One region of the Arthrobacter ginkgonis genome, then DNA from elsewhere that is predicted to be linked to it. Evidence: riboswitches for the same ligand, from Rfam matches in the RefSeq annotation. Region 1 holds a riboswitch; each other region holds the start of a gene.

What was found. Region 1 has a riboswitch for S-adenosylmethionine ahead of ABD912_RS18120 (flavin reductase family protein). Riboswitches for the same ligand answer to the same signal wherever they lie in the genome.
Region 2: it holds a riboswitch for S-adenosylmethionine, as region 1 does, so the genes downstream of both, ABD912_RS02015 (O-acetylhomoserine aminocarboxypropyltransferase/cysteine synthase family protein) here and ABD912_RS18120 (flavin reductase family protein) in region 1, are expected to answer to the same signal.
Region 3: it holds a riboswitch for S-adenosylmethionine, as region 1 does, so the genes downstream of both, ABD912_RS06465 (methylenetetrahydrofolate reductase) here and ABD912_RS18120 (flavin reductase family protein) in region 1, are expected to answer to the same signal.

The regions. Positions count from the first base shown of each region.
Region 1 is NZ_BAABEO010000024.1:69,794-75,353, reverse strand. It holds gene ABD912_RS18130 (ABC transporter substrate-binding protein) at 1-223, opposite strand, end outside; gene ABD912_RS23595 (4-hydroxyphenylacetate 3-hydroxylase N-terminal domain-containing protein) at 791-1,039, shown strand; gene ABD912_RS18125 (4-hydroxyphenylacetate 3-hydroxylase C-terminal domain-containing protein) at 1,000-1,233, shown strand; gene ABD912_RS23590 (helix-turn-helix transcriptional regulator) at 1,760-1,858, shown strand; gene ABD912_RS18120 (flavin reductase family protein) at 1,855-2,364, opposite strand; SAM riboswitch class IV at 2,413-2,526, opposite strand; gene rplI (50S ribosomal protein L9) at 2,705-3,157, opposite strand; gene rpsR (30S ribosomal protein S18) at 3,173-3,412, opposite strand; gene ABD912_RS18105 (single-stranded DNA-binding protein) at 3,475-4,065, opposite strand; gene rpsF (30S ribosomal protein S6) at 4,107-4,412, opposite strand; gene ABD912_RS18095 (acyltransferase family protein) at 4,637-5,560, opposite strand, start outside.
Region 2 is NZ_BAABEO010000006.1:102,725-108,284, reverse strand. It holds gene ABD912_RS02030 (PaaX family transcriptional regulator) at 1-525, shown strand, start outside; gene ABD912_RS02025 (prolyl oligopeptidase family serine peptidase) at 649-2,286, opposite strand; gene ABD912_RS02020 (histidine phosphatase family protein) at 2,607-3,167, opposite strand; SAM riboswitch class I at 3,444-3,538, shown strand; gene ABD912_RS02015 (O-acetylhomoserine aminocarboxypropyltransferase/cysteine synthase family protein) at 3,672-5,147, shown strand; gene ABD912_RS02010 (CoA-binding protein) at 5,144-5,560, shown strand, end outside.
Region 3 is NZ_BAABEO010000008.1:840,112-845,671, forward strand. It holds gene metE (5-methyltetrahydropteroyltriglutamate--homocysteine S-methyltransferase) at 1-1,608, opposite strand, end outside; gene ABD912_RS06465 (methylenetetrahydrofolate reductase) at 1,619-2,575, opposite strand; SAM riboswitch class I at 2,687-2,795, opposite strand; gene ABD912_RS06470 (ABC transporter substrate-binding protein) at 3,154-4,119, opposite strand; gene ABD912_RS06475 (LLM class flavin-dependent oxidoreductase) at 4,176-5,282, opposite strand; gene ABD912_RS06480 (ABC transporter substrate-binding protein) at 5,292-5,560, opposite strand, start outside.

The sequences.
Region 1 (5,560 bases):
ACGGGTTGCCGCTGTGGAAGGTGACGCCGTCCCGCAGTTTCAGGGTCAAGGACTTCGCGTCCTTGGCGATCTCCCACTCGACGGCGAGTTCGGGAGCGAGTTCCCCCTGGGCGTTGAACGTCACCAGGGTGTTGTAGACCGGCGCGTTGTAGAACTCGTTGGTTGCGTTCGAGGCCTGCTGCGGGTCGAGCGTTTCCGCCATCAGGCGTGTACCGATCACCACGGCCTCGTCGCGGGACGGGGCCCCATTCGTCGAAGCAGGGGCGGAGAGACCACAAGATGTCACAAGAAGGCCCGTGCCGACGCAAGCCGCCAGCAGGGATGTCATCCGGAAAGTGGTGCGAGCCATGGGAAACCTTTCAATGTGCCTGCCCTAGGGGCGGGCGAAGCTGATCAGGGAGTGCCGCTCGGTTCGGTGAGTTCGGCCCGGCATCCGATCTCGCAGGAACCAGTCGACCTCAACTGGTATACAGATTTCCATAGAACGTGGTTCATGTCACCTTAATTGGCAAGATTTCTTGGCCAATTTCCACTTTTGGTATGCCCGATGGTGATTTGTCGGTTTTCGGCCTCCAAGGAATGAGGCACCTCGACGGCGCCGGCCGGACGCATTTCCAAGCCCCCGCCGCCCGGGCGCCGGGCACGTCGCCTCCCGGGAGGAAACCACCACATGCGCCCAGCACCATCCCGTTCCACACCCCAGGCATTGACACCCGCACCACGGGTCACAGGATGTGGTGGTCCGTCCCGGCGGGCCCGGGCCGCGGCGGGCCAGACGCTCTGAGCTGGGATGCCCCCCCTCCTGCACTCTGCGCCCACAGCGGGGCATACATCCGTAGGGTTGGGGGCAGCGGAAGGCCGCACCTACGCTTGGTTCAGGGCCCCGAAGTCCTCCGCGGACCTGATCAAGGGCCGTGACGCGATCGCCGAGTGGGCCAAAATGTCCTACGGCTGGATGGGGCGCAGCCCGGACTGCAAGGCGTCCTTCCTGGCCAGTATGTGCCCGGGTCCAACGGCATCGATTCCCTGCAGCGCGTGAAGACCCTCAAGGCCCTGTGGGACGCCACCAACACCGGGTTCGGCTCCCGCCACAAGCACGACGAGCGCTACTACCGGGGCAGCTACGGGGGCGTTCGCCGACCAGTTCATGGGCGAGTGCGACGAGGACTACTGGACCGTCCCGGGCCTGGTCGCAATAAGGACGTGAACATGATCGGCCGATTCAACCTGTAGCAGTTCAATCTCTAGCGGGCACCGCACGACGCCGGCCCCGCCTTGGTGGCGCGGGCCGGCGTCGTGCATGGCTTGGTGAGGATGGCGGAAAGGACGGCCCGGAGGGCGGATACTGCGCGCGCACCGCGGCGCACCTGCCCGAGCGGCGGGTGCTGGTGGACGGGCTGATGCTGCCGCTGGGAATCAGGAGCGAGCACCCCTCCTTCGGCGCTGATCGAGGCCGTCACCGTCAACGGGATCCGGCCCTTCACGGTTTCCTCCGGGCCGCACTGGGTGGACCGAACCAAACGGCTGGCCGCGGCCGGGGCGGACCCGTTCGTCGGCATCTCGCTGCACCTGGCGGGCCGGAGCACCATCGAACAGGGCGCCAACTCGGCGGCGCTGGGACCCAAGGACTTCACGGTCCACGACTCGACGCTGCCCTATGCCCGGCGGTTCAACGGGGAGTCGGCGGCGCCGGTGGACCTGGTGACCGCCTCTTTCGCGGACGCCATGGGGTTCGTCGCCGAACGGTGGGGGCCGCGACGTGCGGCACTTCTCCCGCGTCTTCCGGCAGGCCTGCGGCCGCTCCCCCAACGCCTATCGGCGGGATCTCGCGGCGCGGGCCGGGAACCGGGGCGGCTAGACCAGCGCGTCGCGGCTCTGCAGCCGGCGGAACGCGGAGCCGTGGAAGACCAGCGGGGCGTGGGCGTCGTCGTGCGTGGCGTGGCCGTGCACGCGCAGTAGCACCACGTGGTGGTCCCCGGCCGGGATCTCCTGCTCCACGGAGCAGTCCAGCCACAGGGCGGCGTCGTGCAGGAACAGCGCGCCCTCGTCGGTGGAGTCCAGGGCCAGCCCGGCGAAGCGGTCGCCGGTGCGGGCGGAGATCTGGCGGCAGACGTCCTCGTGGGCCTCGCCGAGGATGGACACGCCGATGCGCGCGTTGCGGCGCACCACCGGCCAGGTGCGGGAGGAGTTCTGAACGGCGAACATCACCAGCGGCGGCTCCAGGGACACGCCCACGGTGAAGGAGGAGGCGACGATGCCCTGGGGCTCGCCGTCGACGATCGCGCACAGCGCCGCGACGCCGGAGGGGAAGCGGGAGAAGGCGGTGCGCAGGGAGTTCGCGGAGAGGTCATCGGTGAGGGCCATGGCTTGATCCTTCGACGTCGGGCGCGCGGGTGGTATGGCGCCCCCCCCACGCGGTACTTGCCGGCCGGTTTTCCGGGCGGCCGAATCATCACCTGGAACACCCCACTACCGAAAGAGGGTTGTCGGCCAACAAGCCAGGGCTTCGCGTTGACGCTCTTGATTCGTCACCAACGCTACGGCGCTGGCGGGCGCCCGGTCAAAGGAACCCGGGCTTCTGTTGCGTACTGCGTCGAAACGGGCTGTCAGAACGCAATTTGAGGAAACGCAAAAGGGCCCCGCCGAAGCGGGACCCTTTCGCCACGCGGCACCCTAGGGCACCGGTGGAATGCTGTTGCCAGACTTACTTCGCGGCGACGACCTGCAGGTCGATGGTCGCGGAGACGTCCTCGTGCAGGCGGACGGTGGCCTGGTGGGCACCGGTCGACTTGATGTGCTCGGTGATTTCCACCTTGCGCTTGTCGATCTTGCCCAGGCCAGCGGCCTCGACAGCCTTGGCGACGTCGTCGGCCTTGACGGTGCCGAACAGGCGGCCCGTGGCGCCAGCCTTGACGGTCAGCTTGACCGGCTTGGCGGACAGGGACGCAGCGAGCTGCTTGGCCTCTTCCAGGGAAGCGACGGCGCGGGCAGCACGGGCGGCCTTGATGGACTCGACCTGCTTCTCGCCACCCTTGCTCCAGGTGATGGCGAAGTTGCGGGGCAGCAGGTAGTTACGTGCGTAACCGTCCTTCACCTCGACGACGTCGCCAGCGGCACCCAGGCCGGTGACTTCATGGGTCAGAATGAGCTTTGCCATGTTGGTTTCCCTTCCTTAGCCGCGGCCAGCGCCGGAGTAAGGCAGCAGGGCAACTTCGCGCGCGTTCTTGATGGCCTGAGCGATCTTGCGCTGCTCCTGGACGGAGACGCCGGTCACGCGACGGGCACGGATCTTTCCGCGGTCGGAGATGAACTTGCGCAGCAGCGCGACGTCCTTGTAGTCGATGACCTTGACGTCAGCGGCCTTCAGGGGGTTGGACTTTGGTTTGGGCTTACGGAGTTCAGCCTTAGCCATCGTGGAGCTCCTTTACTAAGGGGAGCCCGCAGAAGTTCTCTGCGGGATGGTGGATAAGTTGTTTAGAAAGGCGGTTCGTCGGAGCCCGGGTTGCTGCCCCAGCCTCCGCCGTTGTTGCCGGAAGCCGGGGAACCCCACGGGTCCTCGGCCGGGGCGCCCCAGTTGCCACCGGAGTTGGCGCCGGCGTTGCCGCCGCCACCGAAACCACCGGCGTTGGCGCCTGCGTTGCCGCCACCGAAACCGCCGGCGTTGCCGCCGCCGAAGCCACCGTTGCCACCACCGCCGGAGCGCTGGGTGCGGGTGACCTTGGCGGAGGCGTACCGCAGCGACGGGCCGATTTCATCGACCTCGAGCTCGATTACGGTGCGCTTCTCGCCTTCCTTGGTCTCGTAGGAACGCGACTTCAGCCGGCCCTGGGCGATGACTCGCATGCCCTTGGTCAGCGTCTCGGCGACATTTTCGGCAGCCTCGCGCCAGACCGACGCGCGAAGGAACAGCGTTTCGCCGTCCTTCCAGTCGTTGCTCTGACGGTCAAAGGTCCGCGGGGTCGAGGCAATGGTGAAGTTCGCCACTGCGGACCCGGACGGGGTGAAACGAAGTTCCGGGTCACCGGTGAGATTACCGATAACCGTGATGACGGTCTCGCCTGCCATCGTGCCTCCTGTCGTCTTGTTCTACGAGGGAAACCGCAGAATTACTCTGCGGAAACCTTCTGGTCCTCCGGGCGGATGATCTTGGTGCGCAGGATGGTCTCGTTCAGAGACAGCTGGCGGTCAAGCTCCGCGGAGGTGGCCGGGGTTGCGGTGAAGTTAACCACCACGTAGATGGCCTCGTTCTTCTTCTTGATGTCGTAGGCCAAGCGGCGACGGCCCCAGACATCTACGTTGTCAATGGTTCCGCCATCGTTGCGGACGACGTCCAGGAACTTGGCAAGGGTCGGTTCAACGGTACGCTCGTCGACCTCGGGGTCGATCAGCACCATCAGTTCATAAGCACGCATGTGAACCCACCTCCTTCGGGCTAAGCGGTCACGGGATATCCGTAACAGGAGGTTCTTTGCGTTGTGTTCCCGCCTTCGTCCGGTTGCGAACACGGCGGAAACAGCCTGACCCATCCTACCGGATACCCGCTCCCCACCCTAAACGCGCCGGTGGGCGCGCGGTCCCGCCCGCCGGCCGGCAGTGCGCGGATGCGGGCCGCGCCGGGGTTGTGGACGGCGGGATGTCACCAGTCCAGCCCGTCGGCCCGCAGGGCCGCACCGAGCCGGTCCCCGAACGCCGGCGCCAGGGTGCGCATGTACGTGTCGGTGACGTGGTGGTGGTCCCGGTAGACCAGGACGTTGCCGACCACCGCCGGGCAGAAACCGTCGGCGCAGAACCTGTCCCGGAAGTCCAGCACGTCCACCCGGGGCTCCAGCCTGGCGGCCTGCCGGGTGGCGTCCGCGCGCTCGAAGGCCGCGCCTTCCGGGGCGCCGCACGGGCGCGGGGCCGGCGCATGCTCCACGACGCAGTCCGGGGTGGGGACCCGGTGCCCGGGCCGCGGGGTGTCCACGATCGGGTACACCTGGATCCCCGCGTCCTCCAGCCGTTCCCAGTAGGCGGCGAACCCCTCCGCCGCGGATCCGGCGAATTCGGCTCCGGCCCAGTAGGAGGTCACCACCGCGTCGATGTCCCCGCGCTCCAGGATCCGTTCCAGGGTCCGCTGGTTCGGCTCGGTGCATTCCGTGCGGCCCTTGAGTTCCAGCGTGCGCGTCGCGGCGCTGAAGGGGCAGGAATTCTTCAGGTAGGTGACCAGGGTCCAGCCGTTGCGCTGCGCGGCCTGCAGCATCGGCTGGTACCACTGGACGGCGTGGGAGTCCCCGATCAGGGCGACCGTCACGGTCCCGCCCTCGGCGCCGAACGTGCACTCGTGCCTCTCTGCGGAGGATTGCCCCTGGATGCAGGCACCCAAGCGGGGGCGGTCCTGCTCCGCGCGCGCGGGCACGGGGACGACCGTCCGGGTCCCGTCCACGTACGCCGGAGGCAGCCCTCCCCCGGCGGAGGCGCCGAAGTCCGGAGGCGGGTCGGCGAGCAGCTGCCCCGCCGCGTCCTGCTGCCCGGCCACCACTGCCTGCTGCCGCAGCCCGGGCACGACGGCGAGTCCCGCCGC
Region 2 (5,560 bases), on a different contig from region 1:
CGCAAGGGGCTCTCCTGGCTGGGCTTCGCCCCGCTCTACGACGGGCTGTGGATCACTCCGCGGCCCGTGGCGCGGGAGGCGACGGCGCTGTGCGCGAAGCTCGGGCTGGAGTCGGCATCGGTGTTCCAGGGCCAGATCGACGGCATCGGATCCGCGCACGGAAACCCCACGGACGCCTGGGATACCGCGGAGGTGCACGAGCTCTACGGCGAATTCATTGCCCAGCTGAGCCCGGTCCTTGCCGCACTGGAGGAAGGCCCCTTTGCGCCGGCCACGTCACTGGCCTGCCGCACGGCGCTGATCAACGTCTGGCGCGCGTTCCTGCGCCTGGATCCGGAACTGCCGCTGGAACTGCTGCCCGCGGGCTGGCGCCGCACCGAGGCGCAGGCGCTGTTTGCCCGGATCTATGACGGCCTGGCCCCGACGGCCGTCGCCCACGTCCGGGACACGGTGGCCCGCCACTCCCCCGCGCACGTCGACTTCGTGGCCGGGCACATGCTCCGTACCCGCCTCTGGGCCTCCTGAAGCGGCCGAATCACCGCCGAACCAAAAAGGATCGCGGCCGGGGTTGGCCGCGATCCTTTCGTTGGGGCGCCCCCAGTGGCGCCTCAAGCGGGGCCCGTCAGGACAGCGCCCCAGGACAGTGCATCAAGACAGCGGGCAGCCCACCGAACCGCCGAAGGCGTCGATCTGCCCGCCCAATTCCCGCTCCTGCGCCGGGCTCAGCGCGCGGTTTCCGGGAACCTTCTCCGCCACCGAGCCCAAGGCGCCGCAGGCCTGCTTGAGCCGGCCTGCGTTCAGGTGCTTGGCGGCGTTGCGCAGGCCGTTGGCCAGGTCGGGTGCCCGGCCGGCGGCCAGGTCATCGGCATACAGGCTCAGGTAGCTGTGGCGGTTGGTGAAGTCCCAGGTGCGCAGCGGCGCGGCGTCGGAGTGCTCGATGAAGTTCGCCGGGGCCGGACCCACCCCAACCCCTTCCACGGTGGCGGCCCGCTCGTTCAGCGCCGCGGCCGAGGTCGCGGGCCACACGCCGGTGCCGATCCTGGACTCCAGGGTCGCGAACGCCGCCAGGTACTCGCGGAAGGTCTGGGTGCTGTGGCCGGCGCGGCCGATGAAGGCGGTGCGCAGTTGGGCGGAGCTCCCGGCCGCGGCGAAGGTCTGGACGTAGGCGGCATCCAACGGCACCGCGTCCGCGCCGTCGCCGATGGTCTTGATGCTGAGCACCGGCCGCTGGCCGGTGTCCCCGGTGAAGGTGCCCTTCTCGTCCAGGGTGCCGATCGCCGCCGCGTCCGCGGAGTAGCGCGGGGCCCCCGCCAGCCTCGCGAGGTCGTCCTCGACGTCGAGGCCCGCCTTGTCATACCAGTAGCGGACCCGCTCGATCGCCCCGGAATCCTCCAGCAGTGCGGCGTAATCGACGCCGTGGTTCCACACCACCGGGCCCCCGGCCATGTCCTCGATCTCCTTGTGGACGAACTGCGGGTTCGCCCAGGCGAAGCTGTCGGCGATGCGCTGCGCCTGATCCTCGAAGTCGTTCGCGCCGGGCGCCTCCGCACCGGAGGGCCACGCGGTGGCCTGCTCCAGCGCGCTGGCCAGCATCAGCCGGGCCGTGCCGGCGTCGTCCCCGCGGGCCTTCTCCACCAAGGCGGCGAGGGCGACGTCCTGCTGGTAGTCGGGGCCGTAGCTCGCCCCGGCGGGAATGTCGGGGAGGTTGTTGATGGCCAGCGGGGCCGCGGGGTCCACCAGCGTCTTCAGGGCCCACACCGCGTCGGCCTTGCTCAGCCAGGAACCGAGCACCCCCGCTCCGCCGCCGGCGAAGGCCAGCGCCCCGTCGAAAACGTCGGGGCGATGCTCGACGGACATGCGGGCCACGAAGCCACCCCGCGAGGCCCCGACGGCAATCGTCCTGGCGGGCTCCTCCGTTCCGGCCTCCATGAGTTCGCCGCGGGTGGCCACGAGGTCGTCCACGTACTTCTTGATCTCGTAGGCCGTCTGGTTCTGGGTGCGCTGAATGCCGCCGATGCCGTAGCCGTGGGAGAGGAACCACTCCCGCTTTTCCCCGGTCCACCGGTTGAAGTCCAGGTCCAGCACCAGGGTGCCGTTCCAGTCCTCCGGGGTCACCGCCTCATACACCACCTCGCCGGGCTCGTCCTGATGGAAAACCCCCTTGACCTGATGGGCTTCATCCTCGGCGGCCACGGCGGGTGCTGGCACCAGGGCCAGCGGCGTTGCCGCGAGGGCGACGGCGGCGGCGAGCGCGCGCAAGCGTGTAGGGCGTGGACGGTTCTTCATTGAATGCCTCCAACTCGTTTCCGGGCGGGGAGGAATGCGCCGCGGAAGGATTCCCAGCACAAAAGGACCTCACCGCGAAAAGATCGTCAGTGCGGAAGGAATGGCTTCGGCGCGGAAAGATTCGCGGCGGGCGGCAAGGGCGCCGACTTGGAGCCGCCCCTTGCCGGCCCGCCGTGAACCGCGCACCCCGCACGTTGAGTATCTTCAAATTTGAGACGATCGTCAATGCTTTTTAATACATGCCCGTCCCGGGATGGCCACGAAAAAGCCGGCGGTCCCGGCCTGTGGAGGGGCAGGAACCGCCGGCTATCGAGGGCTGCCTACTGTCTTGGCATGAGCGCGCGCGGGCGGACGTCCCGGCCCCGGGCGTCCCAGTCCAGTTCCAGGACCTGGCCGTTCTCCACGTGCGGGTGGCTGCCGCCGAGCACCGCATTCAGCGTCAGGCGGATGATCGTGCCGTGGGCGACCACCACGATCCGCCGTCCGGGGTACTCGGCCGCCAGGCGGTCAATGGCGCCCACTCCGCGCGCCGCCACGGAGGCCTCTGGTTCCCCCGTGGCCAGCAGGGCGTCGATCTGGGGCCGGGGAAGCCCCTGCACAATGCGGCCCTCACCCGCGCCGTAGTTCCGCTCCACCAGATCGGGCAGCCGGAGGGACGGCTGAAGCCCGATCAGCGCTCCGATGATGTCCGCGCTCTCGGCGGCGCGATGGAGCGTCGAGGAGACCAGCAGGTCCCACCGTCCGCGTCCCAGCGCCAGGCCGGCTTCCCGCGCCTGTCCCCGGCCGGCGTCGTTCAGCGGGATGTCCCTGCTGCCCTGCAACCGCCCTTGGGCGTTCCAGTCCGTTTCCCCGTGCCTGACAAAAGCGATCCGTGCCTGCATGCGCCCAAGTCTAGGCGGCGAGGGACCCGCGCCGAGCGGAGCGAGGTGTGGGAGCCACCTGGACGCTATGAGCCGAGGGCCCCGATCCGAGCGCCAGCGAGGATTGGGAGGCTCATGGACGCTAGGCGGCGAGGGACCCGCGCCGAGCGGAGCGAGGTGTGGGAGCAGTCTGAACGATAACGGGGGACCGCCGCCGGATCTTCGGTCAGATCGCGGCCACGCGCAACGGTGGTCAACATTCTTTGATCGGGGGGCCGGTTTTTGGGAGGATGGTTCGGTCCATCCCGAGTGGCTGAGAGATCTGGCTCCCTGACGCCGCAGCAACCTTCCGGACGCCGCCGGAAAGGTGCTACCGCCAGAAACGATGGGGAAGGCGCGAGCTTTTCTTCGGCCGTGGTGGCGCCGGATCCCCCGGTGCCGTGGGCCGCCGTTGTCCGCCGCAACGGCACCGGAATCAACATCGACCTACCTCCCCGCCACCAACCTTGAAGGAGCCCCCGCCTCATGGCAGAACACCAGTTCGGCTTCCGCACGCGCGCCCTCCACGCCGGGGGCACCCCCGACGCCGAACACGGCGCCCGCGCGGTCCCGATCTACCAGACCTCGTCGTTCGTCTTCAAGGACACTGACGACGCCGCCAACCTGTTCGCCCTGCAGAAGTACGGCAACATCTACTCGCGCATCGGCAACCCCACCGTGGCGGCCTTCGAGGAGCGCATCGCCTCCCTGGAGGGCGGCATCGGCGCCGTCGCCACCGCTTCCGGCATGGCCGCGGAGTTCCTCGTGTTCGCCGCGCTGGCTGGGGCCGGGGACCACATCGTCGCCTCCTCCAAGCTGTACGGAGGAACCATCACGCAGCTGGACGTGACGCTGCGCCGCTTCGGCGTCGACACCACCTTCATCGACTCGACGGACCCGGCCGACTACAAGGCCGCGATCCGCGAGAACACGAAGGCCGTGTACACCGAGATCGTGGCCAACCCCTCCGGCGACGTCGCCGATCTCCGGGGCCTGGCCGCCGTCGCGAACGAGGCCGGCGTTCCGCTGGTCGTGGACTCCACTCTGACCCCGCCATACCTGATCCGCCCGATCGAGCACGGGGCGGACATCGTCATCCACTCCGCCACCAAGTTCCTCGGCGGCCACGGCACCACCCTGGGCGGCGTCATCGTTGAATCCGGCACCTTCAACTGGGGCAACGGCAAGTTCCCGCAGATGACCGAGCCGGTGCCCAGCTACGGCAACGTCTCTTGGTGGGGCAACTTCGGCGAGTACGGCTTCCTGACCAAGCTGCGCTCGGAGCAGCTGCGCGACATCGGCCCGTCGCTGCCGGCGCAGTCCGCGTTCCAGCTGCTGATCGGCGTCGAGACCCTGCCCCAGCGCATGGACGCCCACCTGGACAACGCCCAGAAGGTCGCCGAATGGCTGGACCAGGACGAGCGCGTCACCTACGTGAACTTCGCCGGCCTGCCCACGCACCCGCACCACGAGCGCGCCAAGGAGCTGCTCCCGCTGGGCGTCGGCTCCGTGTTCAGCTTCGGCGTCAAGGGCGGCCGCGCCGCCGGCGCCAAGTTCATCGAGGCGCTGCAGCTGGCCAGCCACCTGGCCAACATCGGCGACGCCCGCACGCTGGTCCTGCACCCGGCGTCCACCACCCACCAGCAGCTCACGGCCGACCAACTGGTCGCCGGCGGCGTTCCGGAGGACCTGATCCGCCTCTCCGTGGGCCTGGAGGACCTCGAGGACATCCTGTGGGACCTGGACCAGGCGCTCACCGCCTCCCAGCAGGCCGGCGCCGAGCACGGCCCCAGCCGAGACCACGAGGACCACGTCTTCAGCACCACCGAATTCGCGGCGCCGACCTACGACGGCGAGGCCTGCACCATCCCCGCGGCCCGCGCCAAGGTGACGGAGCCGGGCACCCGGGTGGTCGAATCCGTTGAGGAATCCATTGCAGCCGAGGAAGGGGCCTCCAAGTGACCGCCACCGCAGAGCGCACCTGGGTGGGCCCGTCGGCCCCCGAACGCCTGGACATCCTGCGCAACACCACCTCGATCGCGATCGTGGGCGCCTCGGACAAGCCGTCCCGCGCGTCCTACTTCGTGGCGACCTACCTGCTCTCCTCCACCCGGTTCAAGGTCTACTTCGTGAACCCCGTGGTGGACACGATCCTGGGCCAGCCGGTCTACAAGTCCCTGGCGGACCTGCCGGAGGTGCCGGACTTGGTCGAGGTCTTCCGCAAGCACGACGACCTGCCCGGCGTCCTGGACGAGGCCATCGCGGTGGGCTCCAAGACCATCTGGCTGCAGCTGGGCTCCTGGCACGAGGGCGTCGCCGAGAAGGGCGAGGCCGCGGGCCTGAACGTGGTCATGGACCGCTGCGTGAAGATCGAG
Region 3 (5,560 bases), on a different contig from region 1:
GTAGGCCTCCGGGGTGCTCTTGCCGGCGGCCGCCGCGGCGCGGGCCTTGCGGACCTCGCCGGTCTGCGGGAAGGAACCGATCGTGGTGGTCGGCAGCAGCGGCAGGGCGAGCGCCTTCTCCTGCGCGGCGGAGCGGACCTCCGCGGCGGAGCGGGAGAAGTCGGCCGGGGCCAGGGCGGCGGTGCGCGTCCGGACGGCCTGCTGGGTGGTTCCGGCGAAGCGTTCGCGGCGGGAAATGGCCTCGGCGGCGGCGGACAGCTCGGCGGCGACCCCGGCGCGGTCCGCGAGGCCGCGGGCGAGCACGGAGACCTCGGCGACCTTCTGGTCGGCGAAGGCCAGCCATTCGGGCAGGTGGGCCGGCAGGTCCGTCTCGGCGGCGACGTCGTGCGGGACGTGCAGCAGCGAGGTGGCGGTGGCCGCGACCAACTCGGCCGTCGGGTCCCCCGCGCGCAGGTCGGCGCGGAGGGACTCGAGCGCGTCCAGGGAGGCGGAGAGGTCGTTGCGCCAGATGTTGCGGGCGTTGACGACGCCGGCGACGAAGCGCACGCCGGTCTTCGCGATCGCGGCCAGGGCCGGGGCGAGCGGGCGGCGGCCGCGGACCAGATCGGCGTGGACGGCCTCGATGCCGGTGGAGGCCAGCGTCTGCAGGGCCTCGCCGGGGGCCTGAAGCGATCCGGCGGTGCCATAGCCGGTGGTGACCAGCAGCGCGGGGCGGGTGCCGGCGGCGGCCGGGGTCCCGGCGTCGTTCGCGGAGACGACCGGGGCGTTGGCCAGTTCGAGGTAAACGCGCTCGGCGACGCCGCCCGGGGCGATCAGCGCGGCCCCGCGGTCGGTCGCCAGCGCGGGCTCGTCGAGCTGGACCCACTCGGCGCCGGCCGCGGCGAGCTGGGCGAGGATGCCCTGGTAGGCGGCCACGGCGTCGTCGATGCGGGAGAGCGGGTCGAAGCCTTCCGGCGCGCCGTCCTCCGGCTTGGCCAGCAGCAGGTAGGTGATCGGGCCCACGAGGACCGGGCGCAGCGTGGAGCCGGCGGCGCGGTGGCGGCGGACGATGCCGGCCAGGCGGTGCGCGACGGCCCGCAGCGGGGTGTCCGGGCCGATCTCCGGGACCAGGTAGTGGTAGTTGGTGTCGAACCACTTGGTCAGCTCCAGCGGCGGGCGCTGCCCGTCGCCGCGGGCCAGCGTGAAGTAGCCGGCCAGGTCCACGGCCCCGTCCTCGACGGCGAGGTCGGCGAAGCGGGCCGGGAGCGCGCCGAGGGCGGCGGTGGCATCAAGCACCTGGTCGTAGAGGGCGAAGTCGGCCGGGATCGAGGAGTCGGCGCGGTTCAGGCCCAGCTGCTCCAGGCGGGCGACGGTCGCGTCCTGCAGGGTTGCGGCGACGCTTTCCAGGCCGTCCTCGTCGAGGGTGCCGGCCCAGTGGGATTCCACGGCCCGCTTGAGTTCGCGGTTCGGGCCCAGGCGGGGGTAGCCGAGGATGGTGGCGGCGGGGAAGGTGTTGGCGGTGGTCACGGTGTGCTCCTGCTTCTCGGTGTGCTGGGGGTTCTCAGCGGGGTGGGGGTTGTTTTGGTGGTTCGGGTGGTCTTGGTGGTTGTCGGGGCCGGCGGTGCTCATACGGCGGCACTCATCGGGCGGCACTGAGCGGTCTGTCGGCCGGCTGGAGGTCCAGCTGGCCGGTGTCCAGCGGCACCGCGCGGGTGCCGGGCAGGCCCACGGCTTCGATCACGTCGAGCGAGCCGCGGTGGTCGTTGAAGGTGTACAGGTGCAGGCCCGGCGCCCCGGCGGCCAGGGCGGCGCGCCCCAGGCCGGCCGCGTGGTCCACGCCGATGCGGTGGCGTTCGGCGTCGCTGGAGGCCGTTTCCAGGCGGTGCAGCAGCTCGCGCTCGGCCGGAAGCCCGGTGAGGACGGAGAGCCGGCGCAGCCGTGCCACGCTGGAGACCGGGATGATGCCCGGGATGATCGGGATCGTGACTCCGGCCTTGCGGGCCGCCTCGACCAGCCGCTCGTAGTCGCCGGCCTGGAAGTAGACCTGGGTGATCGCGAAGTTCGCGCCGGAACGCTCCTTGGAGAGCAGCACCTCGACGTCGTGCTGGAAGCTCGGCGATTCCGGGTGGCGGTGCGCGTAGGCCGCGACGCCGACCGCCAGCCGTCCGCCGGCCAGCGCTGCGCTGTGCCGCCGCTCCACGTCGCGGATCAGCTCCACGAGGTAGCGGGCGAACGGCAGTTCGCCACGGAACGCCTCCGGATCCTGGGGCAGGTCACCGCGCAGGGCCAGCACCCCGCGCACGCCCAGGGACAGGAAGTAGCGGACCAGCAGGTCCAGGCTTTCGCGGGTCTCCCCCACGCAGCACAGATGGGCCAGCGGGCGCAACCTGGTGTTCTCGGTCAGGTGCCGGATCAGTTCCACGGAGGCCCTCCGGCGCTCCGGGGTGCCGTTGTAGGTGACGGACACGTAGTCGGGCCGGGAGGCCTCCAGCGCGGCCACGGTTTCCAGCACCGAGTCGCTGGCGTCACGGTGCACCGGCGGATACAACTCGTAGGACAACGACGGCGGTGCCGCCGTGGTGGGGGGTGGTGCCATGACTCTCCTCGTCGGTTTGAACGAGGGAGCGCATCGGCTAGCAAGCCCGGAAAATCAGCCGAAATCCCGAGCCGCGGCACGCCGAGGCCTCGAGGTGGTTTCGCTGATGCGTCTCCATCGCTTCTGGCGGTAGCACCGTTCCGAAGGACCCGCGAGGGGTGCCATCGGATGGTTGCTGCGGCGTCATCGATCCAGATCTCTCGGCCGCTCTTGATGGTTTGGTTCGACTATCTAAAACCGGAATCGGTGCCCCGTGCAAGCGCTCCGCGCCGAAACTGTCATGGAGCCTTTTATGACGAAACATGACGCCGAAAACGCCGCGCGGCGCGCTCCCAGCCCCGGTTCGGGAGCCGAAAACGCGCCGTGCGGCGTCTCGGGACGACATGTTTCGCGTCTGCCCCTTATTGCGTTTGGCCAAAGGACCGTGTGCCCCTTCTGCGTTTCACCAAAGGACGATGTCGGGTTTGGCGCCCAAACCCGACATCGTCCTTTGGTGAAACGCGTACCGGGAGCAGGAAGCCTTGGCGAAACCGGATCGTCCCGGCCAGGACCAGCCCCCGGCCCCTTCTCGGGGAGGGCTAGTCGCCCAGCCCCGGGGGGTTCAGCTCGGACTCGGCGATCCCTTCGTCGGCCAGGCCCCAGCGCTCGAGGACGCTGGCGTAGGTGCCGTTTTCGATGAGGTGGTTGATGCCGGCCTGTGCGGCTTCGGCCAGGCCGGAGCCCTTCTTCACCGTCACGGCGATGTTGGCCTTCTCCGGCCACCCGCCGGCGATGAGGCCCACCTGCTTGCTCTTGCCGTCCTGCGCGGCCTTGTACGCGGAGGTCGCGTTCGGCCCGAAGGTCGCGTCGGCCCGTCCGGACTGCAGCGCCAGCGAGGAGGCGGAGTCGTCGTCGTAGTACTGGAACTCGATCGGCTTCAGGCCGTTCTTCTTGTTCTCCGCGTCCCAGTCCAGCAGGATCTTCTCCTGGTTGGTCCCGGAGCCGACGATGATGCGCAGCCCGGCGACGTCCTCCGCCTTCTCCAGGCCGGTGATCGCCGAATCGCTCTTGACGTAGAAGCCCAGCTTGTCTTCGCGGTAGCTGGCGAAGTCGAACTTGTCCTTGCGTTCCTTGGTCACGGTGACGTTGGACAGGACGGCCTCATACTTGCCGGACTCCACGCCCAGCGGCCAGTCGGCCCACGCGACGTCGACGATCTCTGCCTCCAGGCCCAGCGAGTCGGCGAGCGCATGGGCGATGTCGACCTCGTTGCCCACGGGCGTCTTGTTGTCCGTGGCGTACACGGCCAACGGGGCGGCCCACGGGCTCACCGCGACGGTCAGCTTCCCGTCCGCGGACACCGATTCCGGGACCAGCGCCGCGGCCTCGGCCGACTTGTCCGAGGCGTAGCGCTGCTGGTCCGGGGAGAGGTCGAAGGCCTTGACATCCGACGCCGGGTTGGTGGCGGCGGAGGCTCCGGGGTCGGCGCAGCCGGCGAGGACGGCGGTCCCCAGGACGGAGACCAGCACGGCGGCGGGCAGGGCGGAACGGAGAGGGGATGTCATGGGGATGCCTTTCGATGGGGTGGCAGGTGGTGGGTGGTGCGGGCAGGCAAGCGGGGCTAGCGGGTGGCGGCCAGGGCGGCGGGCACCCCGTGGACTCGGGCGGCGAAGGGGTCCTCCGCCTCCCACAGGGTGGTCGGTGCCGCGGCCCGGACCGCCGGGATGACCTCGGCGGCGAAGCGTTCGAGGACCTCCAGCTGCTGGCCGAACGGCAGCGTGGTGGGCAGCGAGATCGCCTGGAGCGCGTGCCCGTACAGCGCGTGGTACTCCAGGATCTTCGCGGCCACGTCCTCCGGGCTGCCGACCAGGGACGGTCCCTCGGCGACGGCATGGTCGATGCTGCGGAACGGGGAGTTGTTGCCGGGCACGTCGCGGCCGGCGGTCAGGGCCTCGTAGACGGGGCCGAACTGCCGCTTGGCCTCGGCCGTGGTGTCCGCGAGGAAGATGCCGCCCGCCCCGGCGCCGGAAGCGATGTACCGGTGGGCGGGGTCGTGGCCGGCGGCGTCGTACCGTTCGGCGTAGTGGTCGATCAGCACCTTGTAGTTCTCGCGGGGCTGGATGGCGTTGGCGGTGAACAGCGGATCGCCCCAGTCGCCGGCCAGCGCCGCGGAGGCCAGGGAGGTCGCCGAGCCGTGCCACACGCGCGGCGCGCCCGCGTACGGCCGCGGCGTCGTCGTCGTCGGCTCCACCAGTGCCGGCCGGAACCGGCCCTCCCAGGTGACGCCCTCCTCCCGCCACAGCCGGCGCAGCAGCGCGTACTTCTCCGCCAGCAGGTCCCACTGGTCGGCCAGGTCCAACCCGAACAGGGGGTACTGCAGCACCTCGTTGCCCTTGCCGATGCCCAGTTCCAGCCGGCCGCGCGAGAGCTGGTCGATGGTCGCGTAGTCCTCGGCGACGCGTACCGGGTCCAGGACGGAGAGGACCGTGACCCCGGTGTGCAGGCGGATGGTGCTGGTGGTCGCGGCGATGGCGGCCAGGACCGTGGTCGGCGAGGAGGAGATGAACTCCCCGGCGTGCCGCTCCCCGATGGAGAAGGAGTCGTATCCGAGCTCCTCCGCCCGGCGCGCGGTCTCCAGGACCTGCTCCAGGCGTTCGGCGGTGGAGACGCCCTCCCCCGTCACCGGGTTGTTCAGGTGCGGGATGATGTCCAGGACCTGGAACTTCACGTCCGGCCCCTACTTGCCGAAGTTCTCGGCGTTGACCACGGAGGACTCCGGGATGGCCTCCTCGGCCAGGCCCCAGCGCTCAAGGACCTGCTCGTAGGAGCCGTCCTCGATCGCGGAGTTGACGGCGGCCGCGATCGGTTCGGCCAGCCCGTTGCCGCGCAGCGTGGTGGCGGCGACCAGGGTTTCGGACGGCCAGCCGGCGTTGACCTTGCCGACGATCTTCAGGTCGTCGCGGGTGTTCTCGCGGTAGGTCGCGCTCGGGTACGGGGAAAGGTTCA